Regions from separate parts of the Oceanobacillus picturae genome, predicted to be linked through region 2. Evidence: predicted binding sites of a transcription regulator. Region 2 holds the regulator's gene; the other holds the start of a gene.
What was found. Region 2 encodes LexA, which represses DNA repair genes until DNA is damaged. Its sites were predicted from a motif close to CGAACATATGTTCG; they were not measured.
Positions count from the first base shown of each region.

Region 1: the regulator LexA is predicted to act here: its motif matches at 5,061-5,074, upstream of BN988_RS06410 (DUF6434 domain-containing protein).

Region 1 is NZ_CCAX010000001.1:1,273,011-1,280,578, reverse strand. Features, by position in the region: gene BN988_RS06435 (MDR family MFS transporter) at 1-1,063, shown strand, start outside; gene BN988_RS06430 (MerR family transcriptional regulator) at 1,185-1,490, opposite strand; gene fbpA (Fur-regulated basic protein FbpA) at 1,648-1,806, opposite strand; gene csaA (chaperone CsaA) at 2,141-2,470, shown strand; gene BN988_RS06420 (Dph6-related ATP pyrophosphatase) at 2,470-3,165, shown strand; gene BN988_RS06415 (DUF4349 domain-containing protein) at 3,317-4,240, shown strand; gene BN988_RS06410 (DUF6434 domain-containing protein) at 4,457-5,026, opposite strand; gene BN988_RS06405 (YdbC family protein) at 5,248-5,463, shown strand; gene BN988_RS06400 (RDD family protein) at 5,498-5,926, shown strand; gene BN988_RS06395 (FAD-binding oxidoreductase) at 6,032-7,402, shown strand.
Region 2 is NZ_CCAX010000001.1:557,434-565,001, forward strand. Features, by position in the region: gene sirA (sporulation inhibitor of replication protein SirA) at 1-95, opposite strand, end outside; gene tkt (transketolase) at 356-2,362, opposite strand; gene BN988_RS02880 (DUF896 domain-containing protein) at 2,496-2,729, opposite strand; gene BN988_RS02885 (YneB family resolvase-like protein) at 2,928-3,566, opposite strand; gene lexA (transcriptional repressor LexA) at 3,854-4,477, shown strand; gene BN988_RS02895 (amidohydrolase) at 4,564-5,844, opposite strand; gene BN988_RS02900 (AbgT family transporter) at 5,860-7,371, opposite strand; gene BN988_RS02905 (M20 family metallopeptidase) at 7,422-7,568, opposite strand, start outside.

The DNA of each region.
Region 1 (7,568 bases), 720 kb from region 2:
TATGCCTTTAATGCAGACCATATTGTTTCTGATTTTTCCGCTTGAAAAACGGGGAGCTGCCATGGGTATGTTTGGTCTAATTATTGCATTTGCTCCTGCAATTGGTCCAACACTATCCGGATGGCTTGTAGAACACTTCCCTTGGAGAAGCCTGTTTTATGTTATCTTACCAATTGTGATAGTTGATATTATCGTTGCATACTTTATTCTAAAAAACATTACGAAACAGACTTTCCCTAAATTAGATATATTATCCATCATCCTCTCAACACTTGGCTTTGGTGGACTGCTATTTGGATTTAGTACTGCCGGTAATAGCGGTTGGGGAAGTATGCAGGTTGTCGTATCGATGATTGTCGGAGCAGTGGCCTTAGTTTGGTTTATTCGAAGACAGTTAAAGCTAGAGAAGCCTATTCTAGAGTTCCGTATCTTCAAATATAAAATTTTCACTCTCACAACGATTCTGGGCATGGTTGTATTTGTTGCCATGATCGGTGGAGCAGTAATTTTACCATTACTAATGCAGACGATGCTAGGATTTACCGCTTTTGAATCTGGTCTTATGCTATTACCAGGTGCGTTACTAATGGGGATCATGAACCCCATAACTGGTCGTGTTTTTGATAAATTTGGTGCAAGATGGCTCGCAATTATTGGTCTAACCATCCTTGTTATTACGACCTTTATGTTTACAAACTTGGATGCACAGACTACTTTCTTGTATCTGTCTGTTGTCAATGTATTTAGGATGATTGGGGTTGCCATGGTAATGATGCCTGTAACAACTGCTGGCTTAAATCAGCTTCCTTCAAACTTGATTCCGCATGGCACTGCGATGAACAATACAATGAGACAAGTGTCTGGTGCGGTTGGGACTGCATTACTTGTTACAGTGATGACCACTGCAGCATTGCCTGAGCAAGGTGTTAGTGGCATGATTCATGGAGTGAATGTATCCTTTGTCGTGGCAGGGATAACAGCGATTATCGGACTTGTTCTATCCTTTTTCCTTAAAGGATCTCGACCTGAAGGAGAAGGGAAGAAAATCAAAATAGGAAGCTAACGTATTACATTTTTACTAAGCTAGTAAGAAGGACATATGTAGGTTATATGCTGAAAGCCTCGTGGCAAGTATGTGTCCACGAAAGGTGTAAACAAAAACTACTTGCGGAGAGAGTGTGAGGTCATTTTTGCCGGTTGAAATGGGCATTTATTTGACCGCGAAGCATTTCTTCCCGCAAGTCTTTTTTTCTTTTTTCACGCATCATGTCTTTTTTTATTTCACTTGTTTGTACACCTTCCTCGCGTTTGTCGGCAATTTTCATGAGGAGTTCTATATCAGCAAAGGAATATTTCCTTGTTCCCCGCTTTGTTCTATCAGGGAAAATCAGGCCCCGCTCCTCGTAATAGCGAATTTTACGCTCAGATAATCCGGTTAATTCATTTACAATCCCGATGGTGATTACCTTTTTGTCTTTATAAGAAGCCAAGGTATCAACCTCCCCTGTTTCATAGTATACATGATTCAATTGGTTTTTCTACTGCTTTTAAGTTAAGTGTGTTAGGAAAACTTACATAAGACAATACTATACGGCCATAGCGTAAAATGTACGAGAAACTACCTTAAATAGGTAGCGTCTCGTACGTTTATCGCTGGTAATACTTATACATTTTTTCTAGTTCGCTTAGTGTGTGTGCTGAGGGAGCTTTTTTCTTATTTTTAAATGCATCTATTTCTACTAGTTTTTGGATGTAATACTGCTTCACTTCTTCAACAGCCTCACGTAGCTGATTTTTCATGAGCATTGTTTGACACCTCCATGACTAGAATGATTCGTCCTACATGACTGTTAAACTCATAATAGCGACTACTCAGATTAAAGTTAATTAAGTAGGATATACCAAGATTAGGCTAGATCTCTAAAAATGTCATTTAACGTGTAAGAATATCTAACAAAGAATTCAAAAAACAGGTAATTAGATGTCAGCTTTTCTCTTCATTAGGAATTTAGGCTTACTTTTAAATGTGGTACGCAATCATTGTATGATATGAAGTAACAGTTTGAATGTGCGCTGAGGTAGGAATTTGCCAATGATTTCTAGAAGTAGATAGGGAGAATAATTTTAGGAGGTTTTATTGATGGCAACAATAGATGATTTCATTAAATTAGATGTAAGGATTGGAACGGTTGTAAAAGCAGAAGCTTTCGCGGAAGCACGGAAGCCGGCGATTAAATTGGAAGTAGACTTTGGTGAGCTTGGCATAAAACAATCCTCCGCACAAATAACAAAACGTTATGACCCGAAAGAACTTGTAGGTCGACAGGTAACGGCAGTGGTTAATTTTCCACCAATGCGGGTTGCCGGTTATAAATCGGAGGTTCTAGTTTTAGGTGGAGTACCAGAAGATGGAGATGTCGTCTTACTGCGTCCTGATGAAACGCTCCCAAATGGTACGAAGGTTTCCTAATGAGAAAAGGCAAGGAACGGATTGTACAGGATGTTATTGTTTCTTGGAGTGGCGGAAAGGACAGCGCAATTGCTTTACATACATTACAGCAGTCGTCTGATTTTCGAGTGGTAGGATTGTTGTCCACTTATTCTGAGAAAAGTGGCAGACTTGCAATACATGAAGTGTTAAAGGAAATGCTTTATGCCCAAGCTTCTTCCTTAAACCTCCCACTATATGGAATAGGGATGCCAGACAGTGTGACAAATAAAGCGTATGAGAGGATTATGGGAGAGCAGTTTGAAAAGTTCATTAGTAAGGGGATAAGGGCAATTGCCTATGCTGATCTATTTCTTGAGGATGTAAAGTTATATCGAGAGCGGCTTCTTAAGCAGCACGGGATGAGGGGGATCTTTCCCTTGTGGGAGGAAGACACAGCAAGTGTTGCAGGGCAATTTATTGAGGATGGGTTTAAGACTATCGTGACAACTGTTGATACAGAAGTATTGCCAGCAAATATGGCGGGACGAATGTTCAACCATCAATTTCTAGAAGACCTACCAGTACATGTAGATCCTTGTGGAGAGAATGGAGAGTTTCATACTTTTGTCTATGATGGACCCAACTTCCAACACGGCTTACCAATTACAAAAGGGGCACATTTCCTAACGTTTGAAGGAAAATTTGCGCATGCAGAAATTATATTGAAATTGTGACATGTAATAGAAAGTTTTTTTGAATGCATTTAGGTTGGTCTTTTTTATACTGTGGCTGTAGTGCTCAATCTTTTTGTAACATAGTTGTAACCTTTTTCTTGTGATTCCGACTAAGTAGAAAAGCATACTTATTGGAATGGGGGATTAAGGAGTGAAGAAGGCGATTTGGTTTTTGCTAGGGGTAATGGTGTTTTTAACAGCGTGTAGTAATGAGCAAGAAAATATTGGGGAATCAAGTGAAGATTTTGCAATGGATTCTGTAGAGGAATCGATGGATGAAGCAGGAAAACAGGGTACCGAATCTTCTGAGACAGAAAACAATGAGTCAACGGAAGTTGAAACGAAAGAAGTAGAGGTAGAAGAAAGGAAGATCATTTATACAGCTAATTTAAGGCTAGAAGTAAAAGAATATCAACAAGCTGTAGATGAAATAGAGTCCCAAGTGGCTGACTTTAATGGGTATATTGTAGATTCCTCCACTTATGGTTCGTCGGAAGAAAGTTCAACTAGTGGCCATATTACAGCACGCATTCCACAAGAACGATTTCAGGAGTTTATTCAGCTTGTGGAGGAAGGAGCTGGAAAGCTGCTTGAAAGCAATGTCTCAGGTCAGGATGTAACAGAAGAATACGTTGATTTAGAATCACGCTTAAAATCGAAGCGTGTTGTAGAAGAACGCCTTTTATCCTTTATGGAAAAAGCGGAAAAAACAGAGGACTTACTCACCATTTCTAGCGATTTAGCCAAAGTACAAGAAGAAATTGAACAGGTGACAGGTAGGATGAATTATTTGCGAAACAAAGCTGACCTTGCTACAGTACAAATCGACATAGAAGAAAATAATGTTAACATCACGGGCATGAGTGAGGATGAACTAAATACATGGGAAAGAACCAAACAGCAATTTTTAAAAAGCATTAATACGATTTTAGCGGTGCTATCTGGATTGTTTGTTTTCATAGCAGGGAATCTGCCAATCCTTATTCCGCTAGGGGTTATTGCACTGGTAGTTTGGTTAGTAGTAAAAAGAAAGAGGAGCACAATTAAAAAAGAGGATAAAGATAACTTGGTCTAATATGCTTTGCCAAAATATCGAGTTTTGGCGTTTCATTTTGTAGCCAGTTATGTATGAAATTCTTCCTCTAGATTAAAGGGAAAACTACTACTTTCGTTTTTAAGTAGTAGTTTTCCCTTTATGTAAATATAAAAGTCCTTTAAGGGATAAATAAGCTTCGATTACATTGTTATACTAATTCTTTAGGAAATGTAGAATGACGTATTGTTGTATGGACTAATCAATGGGATTATATTTATTACTTCCAGGTAATTTTTTAATTACATTCCAAGCTTCAATGGCCTTTTCTCGCCCTTTGCCTTGATTTTTCGGATCAGCAAAAAAGTCCCGAATAAATAGATTGTATTCGAATTGAGGTGCAATTTCTTTTTTGTACAAAGGGTTTTTCTTTCGTTCTTCTTCCTCGTACCAAGCGTTTATTACATCGCGATATGTTTTACCGACATTGTTTTTTAAATAGTTTTGTATATAGGTAGAAAAATGGAATTTCGGGATTACTGTCTTAAAAAATGCTCTTACATCCTGACTACAACGGTGGTCTGCTGAAATTACTGTATCGGGGCTTAAATTTACTTGATGTATTTTCTTTTTAACAGCCTCTGTTTTCCTAATGGGTTTACTTATCTCTCCTGTTTGAAGAAATATTTCAATTCTATTGGAGATTTCTAATTTGGAACCAGAAGAACTTATTCCGTTTTCTCTACAGAAAGACTGTAATTCTTCCTTTAACCAATAGTATGCTTGAAAGTTTACTAAACTAAGATCTTTAGTGAGGTTGGGTCTCACCACAAACACCTCCGTATTCGTTTTCTATAATTATAGAACAATTGTTCCTGTTCGGCAAAGCGAGATAATAGCCTAATGGATACCCTTACAGTGTTCTTGGAGAGACTTTCTGTGTTAGGATTATAATCACTACTAAATGCCGAATTAGACTACAAGTAAGTACATAAAGGGATGGAAGTAAACATAGTTGATGTTTACCAATATAGAAAGGGTGCAACAAAATGGCAGAATTGAAATTTGAAATAATGGAAACAATTGCCGTCTTATCCGAATCCCCAAAGGGTTGGACGAAGGAATTAAATCTAATTAGTTGGAACGGAAGGGACCCTAAATATGACATAAGAGATTGGTCTCCAGACAAAGAAAAGATGGGGAAAGGCGTGACACTAACAGAGGAAGAACTTACTTCTTTAAAGAAGGCTTTAGAAATAAGGTAATATTATAATTAGATTTTTAATAGGGAGTGGTAGGATGATTTCTAATAAGCCAGCGGGTTTCTGGATAAGATTTCTAGCTGATTTTATTGATGGTATGCTTATACTTTTACTTGCAACAGTAATTGCTTTTCTGATAGGTGACGATACATTCTGGAGTTCTTGGAGTAGCACTGACGAGACAACTTCACAGTCTATAGCTAATTTTTTATATGGTATTATTTTTATCATTATTTTTACTGGAAGTAAATTTATGGGCTCCCCCGGGAAGTTAACGTGTAAAATAAAAGTAGTGAATGTTGATGGCACGCAGATAAGTATGCTAAAGTCCATTGGAAGATACCTGTGTTATTTCATTTCTGCTTTACCACTAGGGATTGGATTTATGATGGCAGGGTGGAATGAAGAGAAGAAAGCATTACATGATATGATTTGCAAGACACGTGTTGTATACCGAAATGAGTAAAGTCTCCTTGTGGGGGCTTTTTTCATTTCGGTTGGATTATGGTACACTGAGGAATAGTAACAATTATTCGATTATTAAGTTTATGTTTATAGGAGTGATGGGAAAATGGGGTTTTTGGAAGCGCTTAAGGAGATAATTCCTACTGAAAGAGTTTCAACAAACGAAACAATTTTGCAACAACACAGTTCGGATGAGTCGTATCATACGCCTCATTTACCTGATGTAGTTCTTTATCCAGAGAATACAGAGGAAGTGAGCCAAATTGTTAAATTGGCCGACGAATGGGAAGTTCCTGTTGTTTCTTATGGCCTTGGGACTAGTTTAGAAGGTAGTATGATTCCACATAATGGTGGGATCATGATTGATTTTACATTGATGAATAAAATAATTGAAGTGCGACCAGAGGACTTTCTTGTGAAAATACAGCCTGGCGTGACAAGGACACAATTGGAAAAAGAGTTGCGTAAATATGGGTTGTTTTTCCCTGTTGATCCTGGGGCGGATGCAACGCTCGGAGGCATGGCAGCAACCAATGCAAGTGGCACAACTTCTGTGAAGTATGGGATTATGCGTGATAATGTACGTAACTTAGAAGTCGTCCTTCCTAATGGGAACGTTATTCATACAGGAAATTTGGCTGCAAAATCATCTTCTGGCTATCATTTAAATGGGTTATTTGTTGGTTCAGAGGGCACATTAGGCTGCTTTACTGAACTTACATTAAAAGTACATGGGATACCTGAACATAATATGGCGGGTAGAGCGGCATTTGATACAATTGATCATGCAGTGGAGGCAGTAATTAATGTGCTGCAGGCAGGTATCCCTGTAGCGAGAGTCGAATTGGTAGATGAACAATCAATGCGGCAAATCAATGCATTTAGTGATACGGACTACAAAGAAGTACCAACCTTGTTTTTTGAGTTTCATGGAAATGAAGCCGGTTTAGAACAGGATGTTGTTTTTACGAAGGAAATTATAGAAGATTGTAATTGTAGAGAGTTTGCATTTGAGTCAGACACAGCAGGCAGAAACCGACTTTGGGAAGCAAGGCATAATGCAGCCTATGCATATCTTCACGGTAACCCTGGGAAAAAGCAGATGGTTACAGATGTTTGTCTACCTATATCCGAATTAGCAGGCGCGATAAAGGATGCTAGAGATGCAGTTGATTCATCAGGGTTATTAGGTGGAATTGTCGGACATGTAGGTGATGGAAACTATCACATTCTTCTAATGGTAGATACAGAGAATCCAGAAGATATAAAAAAGGCGAATGTAGTAAATGAACGTATTGTTCAATATGCACTTACAAGAGGCGGAACGTGTACTGGGGAGCATGGCGTAGGAATCGGCAAACAAAAATATCAACGTCAAGAGCATGGTGGAGCACTTGATGTAATGCAGGCAATCAAGGCAACAATTGATCCGAAGGGGCTCTTTAATCCGGGGAAGGTTGTTGACATTAAGTCATAGCTTTTATGAAGTGCAACTTTTAGTCTGTGGGTGAATCAACCAAATCATAGAGCTTTTCAATTAAACTTGTGTCGCAATCAACGAAAGGCGCTTCCTATGCTATGCATCAACCGAAATAGCGCTATAATAAAAAAGGCTGATATAGAAACTAATCTGTACCAGCCTT
Region 2 (7,568 bases):
TGATAATGTTTAATAAAACGATAAAGAATATCACTTTTATGGAAATAATGCCAAGAAAACTCTTCTTTCATCCGGAATACAGTATATTCATACATACTAAGCTTCCCCCTTTTCCTTCTATTATACGGAAAGAAGCTTTAAAATAATGTCGGTTCATCGGAGATATTTTAACTTGTTTTGTCGAGAAAAGTTTATAAATAGACAAAAGCCCTAATACCGCTCTTAAACAAATAGTAGTTTTATTCTGTAAACTATCTCAAACAAAAAAATAGCCTACCATTCCCAATGCGAATTGGTAGGCTATTTCTTTTAATTTTTCTCAATTTATAGTGGATAATTCACCTTTTAAATTGAGCTATTTTGTTAGTGATTCTACATGTTCTACGACGTTCTCTACAGTGAAACCATATTCTTTGATAACTCTGTCACCATTAGCTGATGCACCGAAGCGATCAATAGCAATAATTTTTCCATGGTCACCTACATAACGATCCCAACCGAATGATGCTGCCATTTCAATTGCTACTCTGTTTTTGACAGAAGAAGGTATAACTTTTTCTTTATATGCTGCATCTTGTGCATTGAAACGATCCCAGGATGGCATGCTTACAACGCGAACGTCAATGCCTTTTTCTTTAAGAGCAGCTTGTGCAGAGACCGCCAACTGTACCTCGGAACCTGTTGCTAAAAGCAATGCATCCGGTGTTTCTTTGGTAGCATCACTAACAACATATGCACCTTTCTTAACACCTTCATATGCATACTCTTTTGTCCCTTCAAGAGTAGGAAGGTTTTGACGTGTAAGCACAAGTGCGGTAGGTTGATTTGTTGATTCAATAGCTAATCTCCAAGCAGCTTGTGTCTCATTAGCATCTGCTGGGCGAATTAATGACAAGCCAGGCATAGCACGTAAAGCTGCTAGTTGCTCAACTGGTTCGTGCGTCGGACCATCTTCTCCTACTGCGATGGAATCATGTGTGAATACATACGTCACAGGTGCATTCATAATGGAAGATAGACGAACTGCTGGACGAAGGTAATCACTAAATACGAAGAAAGTACCCGCATAAACCTTCAATCCACCATGAAGAGCCATTCCATTTAATGCTGCGCCCATCGCATGCTCCCGTACACCAAACCACACATTACGCCCAGCATGATTTTTACGAGAGAAATCCTCTTCATTATCCATCATTGTTTTATTAGATCCAGCCAAATCTGCACTACCGCCGAAGAAATTTGGTACAGCTTGGGCAATAGCATTCAATACTTTTCCGGAAGAAGCACGGGTTGCAAGAGTATCTTTACCTGCTTCAAAAACAGGAAGTGATTTTTCCCAATCGACTGGAAGTTCACCTTTCATTGCTAATTCTAATTGCTTAGCCAATTCAGGGTACTTTTCATTGTATGTTGACAACAAAGCATTCCACTTATCTTCTGCTTCAGCACCTTGCTTCCCAATTTTCTCTTTGAAGTCTTCATAAACTTCTTCTGGAACATGAAAGTCTTGTTCGTAAGTCCATTTATAATAATCTTTAGTTAGTTTAACTTCGTCTGCACCTAATGGAGCACCGTGAGAAGATGCTGATGCTGATTTATTAGGAGATCCATAGCCAATAATTGTTTTTACTTCAATTAATGTAGGTTGGTCCGTATTCTCCTGTGCTTGCTTAATTGCTTTTCTTAGAGCATTTATATCATTACCATCTTCAACGCGAATTACTTGCCATCCATATGCTTTAAAACGCTCTTCCGTGTTATCAGAGAAAGATTGATTTAAATCCCCGTCTAAGGATATATCATTGGAATCGTATAGTGCGATTAATTTGCCGAGTCCTAAATGGCCAGCAAGTGAAGCCGCTTCATGAGAAATACCTTCCATTAAATCTCCATCACTTACAAGTGCATAAGTGTGGTGATCAACGATTTGAAGATCTTCCTTGTTAAATTTCGCAGAGAGATGTGCTTCAGCCATTGCCATACCAACTGACATGGCAATTCCCTGACCAAGTGGACCAGTTGTCGCCTCTACACCGTCTGTGTGGTGTACTTCTGGATGGCCTGGTGTCTTAGAATCCCATTGACGAAATTCTTTCAAGTCATTCATCGACACGTTATAACCTGATAAATGAAGCAAACTATATAGAAGCATAGATCCATGGCCTGCTGAAAGAACAAAACGGTCTCTATTAAACCACTTTGAGTTTTTTGGATTGTGATTCATGAAATCAGTCCATAGCGTGTAGGCCATTGGAGCTGCTCCCATTGGAAGTCCAGGGTGACCAGAGTTCGCTTTTTCGATTGCATCAATAGATAATGTACGGATTGTAGTAATTGAATTTTGTTCTATGTTGTTTGACATATTGTTTAGCCCCTTTCAAAAATAACTACTGGTTGTTTCCTCCTCATTCTATAACGAAACCCATCCAGGAACAAGTTAAAACGGATAGGCTTCCTTATAAAAGGGCTGATTTTTGTCGTAGTTTGGTACAAAATTAATGTTTCTTATTTCTCTCTTGCAAGTCTTTCACTTTTTTTGGTGTAACATCGTTTCCTTTAGGATCCACAACTGTCATGGATTTAAACTGGTTTTTAAAAGAGCTTCTTACATTGTTTAGATATTCTTCACGGAGCTCTTTTTGTTCCTGTTTCTCTTTCTCAGTTAGACCTGTATCTTTAGCCTTTTTTGCCAGTGAATTAATTCGCTCAATTTTATCCTGAGATAACATAGCTCTACCTCCTTTTTAATTTTCTATTAATACCCTTATGACTTTTACAAACTTCATCGCCGTCTTGCGTATACATCATTAGCTGTATAAGATCTTATTAAGCTTTATCTTTAAAAAATCTATTTTACGTCTGAATACAACAAAAAACAAGAGCCATTAGCTCCTGCTTAGTTATTTTACGCCTATTAAGGCTTATATTCAAGTATCTTGCAGTTCCTTATACCTGCGATGGACCGTCGCTTTGGAGACAGGATATCCCATTCCGTTTAATGTACTCGTAATCTCTTCAAATGTAAGCTTTTTCTCTCTAAGTCTAACCACTTCTTCTATAGGAAAGGCAACTCTATCGCGCCCTGGAGCATGATGCTGGTTTTTGAGATTTTCAGCAGGATTATATCCTTGTTCTACTGCGCGTCTCATTCCTCTTTTAATTTTTGCATTGTGAATTTTGCGTTGGTATTCTTCCACTATCCCAACTATTTGCAAAACCATAGAGTCTGATTCTGATAGTTCAAGCTTCCCATCATGCATTGCAGTATATACATCTATATGGAGCTTTTGCAGCTGATGGAACAACGCAATTTTGGTATTTCCACGCCCTAGTCTTGTTTCATCCTGAATTAGTAAACAGTCAGCATCTTTAGCCGCAAATATATCGAGCATCTCAAATATGCCATTTCGCTCTATTTCATAGCCACTCTTCTTTTCTTCTATACAAGCTATTACATTAAAATTATAGCGTTCTGCTAATCCCATTAGCTCTATTTTTTGTCTAGCAAGAGAGGTCTCTTGGGTATGTTTGTCGGTACTCACGCGACAGTAGATAATTGCATTCAACACGCTTACTCCTTCTTAAACCAATTAACTCGTAATCATAGTAAAGTACAGGAATCCCAGCGTCAAGGCAAAGGCAACTATATAAAACAAATCCGTTTTTGTAAGTTTACTAAACATAGTTTCATTCCCTCCTTTTCTAAATAGGAACCTTTGTTCGCTTATTTGTAATTTTAATTATAGCAGAACATATGATCCTGTCAAGGCTTTTTCTCGAACGAATGTTTGCTTTATGTGGAATCAAATGGTAAACTATTAATAATTAATCTTATGGGCGAGGTGAAACATTTATGTCAAAACTATCAAAACGTCAGCAAATGATTTTAGATTATATTAAAGACGAAGTAACAAAAAAAGGATATCCGCCTTCCGTCCGGGAAATTGCCGAAGCTGTCGGACTTGCTTCAAGTTCTACAGTACATGGACATTTATCTAGAATTGAAAGCAAAGGATACATTCGACGAGATCCGACTAAGCCAAGAGCAATAGAAATACTTGATTTGTCGGAAGGAAATAATATCCCAAGAGAAGAAGCTCGCTATGCTCCTGTAATTGGGAAGGTAACAGCAGGACTACCTATTACAGCAGTTGAAAATATCGAGGAATTCATTCCTCTACCAACCACAAGTGCTGGACCTGATGATAATCTTTTCGTATTGGTTATCGAAGGGGAAAGTATGATAGAGGCAGGAATACTTGATGGGGATATGGTTATCGTTAAACAGCAGAATACAGCACAAAACAGTGATATAGTTGTTGCGATGACAGATGAAAATGAAGCAACAGTGAAAAGGTTCTTTAAAGAAAAAGACCACATTCGCCTCCAGCCCGAGAATGCAACGATGGATCCGCTTCTATATGATAATGTAACAATACTAGGTAAAGTAATTGGTTTATATCGTAATATCCATTAAATCGAGCAACGTGTAGTACCTAGTACTCACATCTCACCAACACCAAATTCTAGTAAAAAAACAGCTACCTCGAGGGCAGCTGTTTTTTATTGTTCCATTATTACTTTGACTGATTGGAAAAGAATGTTAACTGCAGGTAATAACGTGTCTTCTTTAATATCAAACTTTTCATTATGATGACCTGCAGCCAGTTCTGTACCGAATACACAGTAGGTTGCCTTTCCGCCATTTTTCTGTACTTCGTTCATAAAATAGGTGGCGTCCTCTGAACCTCCTGGCGTGTTATCTTCCAGTTGACTTATTTCAATATCCGGGGATGCTTCGGCACATTTGTGAAGGATACCTGCTAGGTCCAACGAACATTTACAACTTAGTGCCTCGCCTACTGTTTCAATATTATGTTCTACTTGATACATGGTAGCCGCTCCACTGACGACAGATGTCACCTGTTCTTTCACATAATCATTTATTTCAGAAGTCTCTCCTCGCGTTTCTACTTTCATGCTAGCATGATTGGCAATAATATTTCTTCCTGCACCAGCTTCTAGCTGCCCAACATTTATCCTGGTAGCTCCTCCTGAATGACGAGATATACCATGGAGGCTTAGCACACTAGCGGCAGCTGCTAAGAGTGCATTCTTGCCTTCTTCAGGGCTACCTCCGGCATGTGCTGCTGTACCGTCATAGGTGATATCTAATTTGGAGGTGGCAAGAAAACCGCTATTGGCGGCAACGAATTGCTTATGCGGAACACCGACCCCAATATGGGTGGCGATGAAATAATCGACATCTTCCACTATATTTGCTGCTGCCATAGCTTTTGCTCCTCGTGTGCCTTCCTCTGCTGGTTGAAATATTAATTTTATTTTTCCCTTAAGCTCTTCTTTATTCTCAATAAGCAGGGTGGCGAGGCCTAAACCCATCGAAGTGTGGGAGTCATGACCGCAGGCATGCATTTTCCCGTGAACTTTTGAACTGAATCCTTCATTGTGCGGGAAATGCTCGTTACTGTCTGACTCTAAAATATCCAATGCATCCATATCAAATCGATATGCAATAATAGGGCCTTTCTTACCTGTATCTAATGTGGCAACTATTCCTGTATAGCCTTCTGAAAAGGGATTAAGATAATCATCAATTGCCCCATTTTTCTGTGCCCATTGATAATGTTTCTTTGTTTCCTCTTCAGTGGGTTTTCCCATGCAATCTGCCTCTGACATAACTTCCTTTCCCATTTTCAGTTGGAAACCAAGTTTGTCTAAAATAGAAGCTACAATAGAAGCTGTTCTCATTTCCATAAAACCTGTTTCGGGATATTGGTGGAAATCTCGGCGCCACTGAATTAATTTATCTTCTAATTGTTGCATACTGCTCTCCTCCTTCTATAAGAACGGGTATATTCCTGGACCAAATGGTAGACCTGAATAGTAAAATACCAGAATTAATATAACCCAAGTAGTTAAAAACGCAATACTATACGGTAGCATTAATGAAATATAAGTACCTATACTTGCTTTTTTATCATATTTTTTTATAAACGCCAAAATGATAACCATATACGGGAACAATGGTGTAATAATATTTGTTGAAGAATCTGCCACCCTGTATGCAACTTGCGTAAAGGCCGGATGATATCCGAGTTGCATAAACATCGGAATAAACACTGGGGCTTCAATTGCCCACTTAGCAGACCCTGAAGTAATCAGGAAGTTCATTAATGCAGTAAATATGATATAGCCAATAATCAACCAAATACCTGTAAAATTAATATCCTTTAAATAATCAGCCCCGTTAACCGCTACCCATGTTCCTAGATTCGACCAATTAAAATATGCAATAAACTGTGCAATAGCAAATACTAAAACAATATAGCTTGACATGTCCTTCATAGACTCTGCCATATAGTCACTTACATCCTTACCAGTCTTAATTCTCCCTACTGTTATGCCAAAGGTAACAGCTACAATGATAAAGAAAAATAGCACAATAGGAATAATCCCGTCTAAGAATGGTGAGGGTACAATACTACCATCTTCACCTCTTAATGGGCTGTTTGGTAAAGAAATAACAATGACGATCAGTGCAATGTAGGAAAGCCCAGCAATGATCGAATTTCGGAATCCTTTGCCGCCATTCTGTAACTCCTCATTCTCCTCATCTTCAACAGCTTCGCCTTTATATTTCCCCAGCCTTGGTTCAACAAATTTAGTAGTTATGAGTCCACCAATAATTGTCATAACAAAAACAGATACAATATTAAAGTACCAGTTATCGACCGGGGTTACCACCATCGACTCGTCCACAATGGCTGCTGCTTCTGTTGAAATTCCTGCTAGTAATGCGTCTGTACCAGCAATAAAGATATTGGCTGTAAATCCAGCACCAGCCCCTGCAAAACCTGCAGCTAATCCGGCTAATGGGTGGCGTCCAACTTTATAAAACACCATTGCAGCAAGTGGTGGTATCAATACAACCGCAGCGTCAGAGGCAAGGTTTCCAAGAATCCCTACAAATACTACCGTATAAGTAACTAAACTTGGAGGTGAACTCAAGATAGTTTTTCTGATGGCATAATCCATTAGTCCAACCTTTTCAGCTAGACCAATTCCTAGCATCATAACAAGAACAAGTCCCAATGGAGCAAAACCAGTAAAGTTATCGAGCATGGAAGTTAGGATAAACTGCAAGCCTTCACCTGATAGCAAATTTTGAATCTCTAGCTCTTCTCCTGTACCTGGATGCACAACGGAAGCATTAAACAAACTAAATATATAGGAAACAACGATCATTAATAAGGATAGTCCAATAAATAAAATAAACGGATCCGGTAACTTATTTCCTACCTTTTCAACCAAATCTAAAAATCTTTGAAATAAACCACGCCTCTTTTCCATAATACCCCTCGCATTCTATACTAATATTTCGATTTAACTATTTGGAAAGCCTACTTCTCATGCAACTTTGAAGGAGTTACACCCTCAGGAATAGGATTGCTGTATGGATTGGCTTTCTTAAATGCCTCAAATTCTTCTTTTATATTTTGTAGGTCTTCTGGGTTGTCAAACAGCTGAATACCAGCTAAGGCCATTGT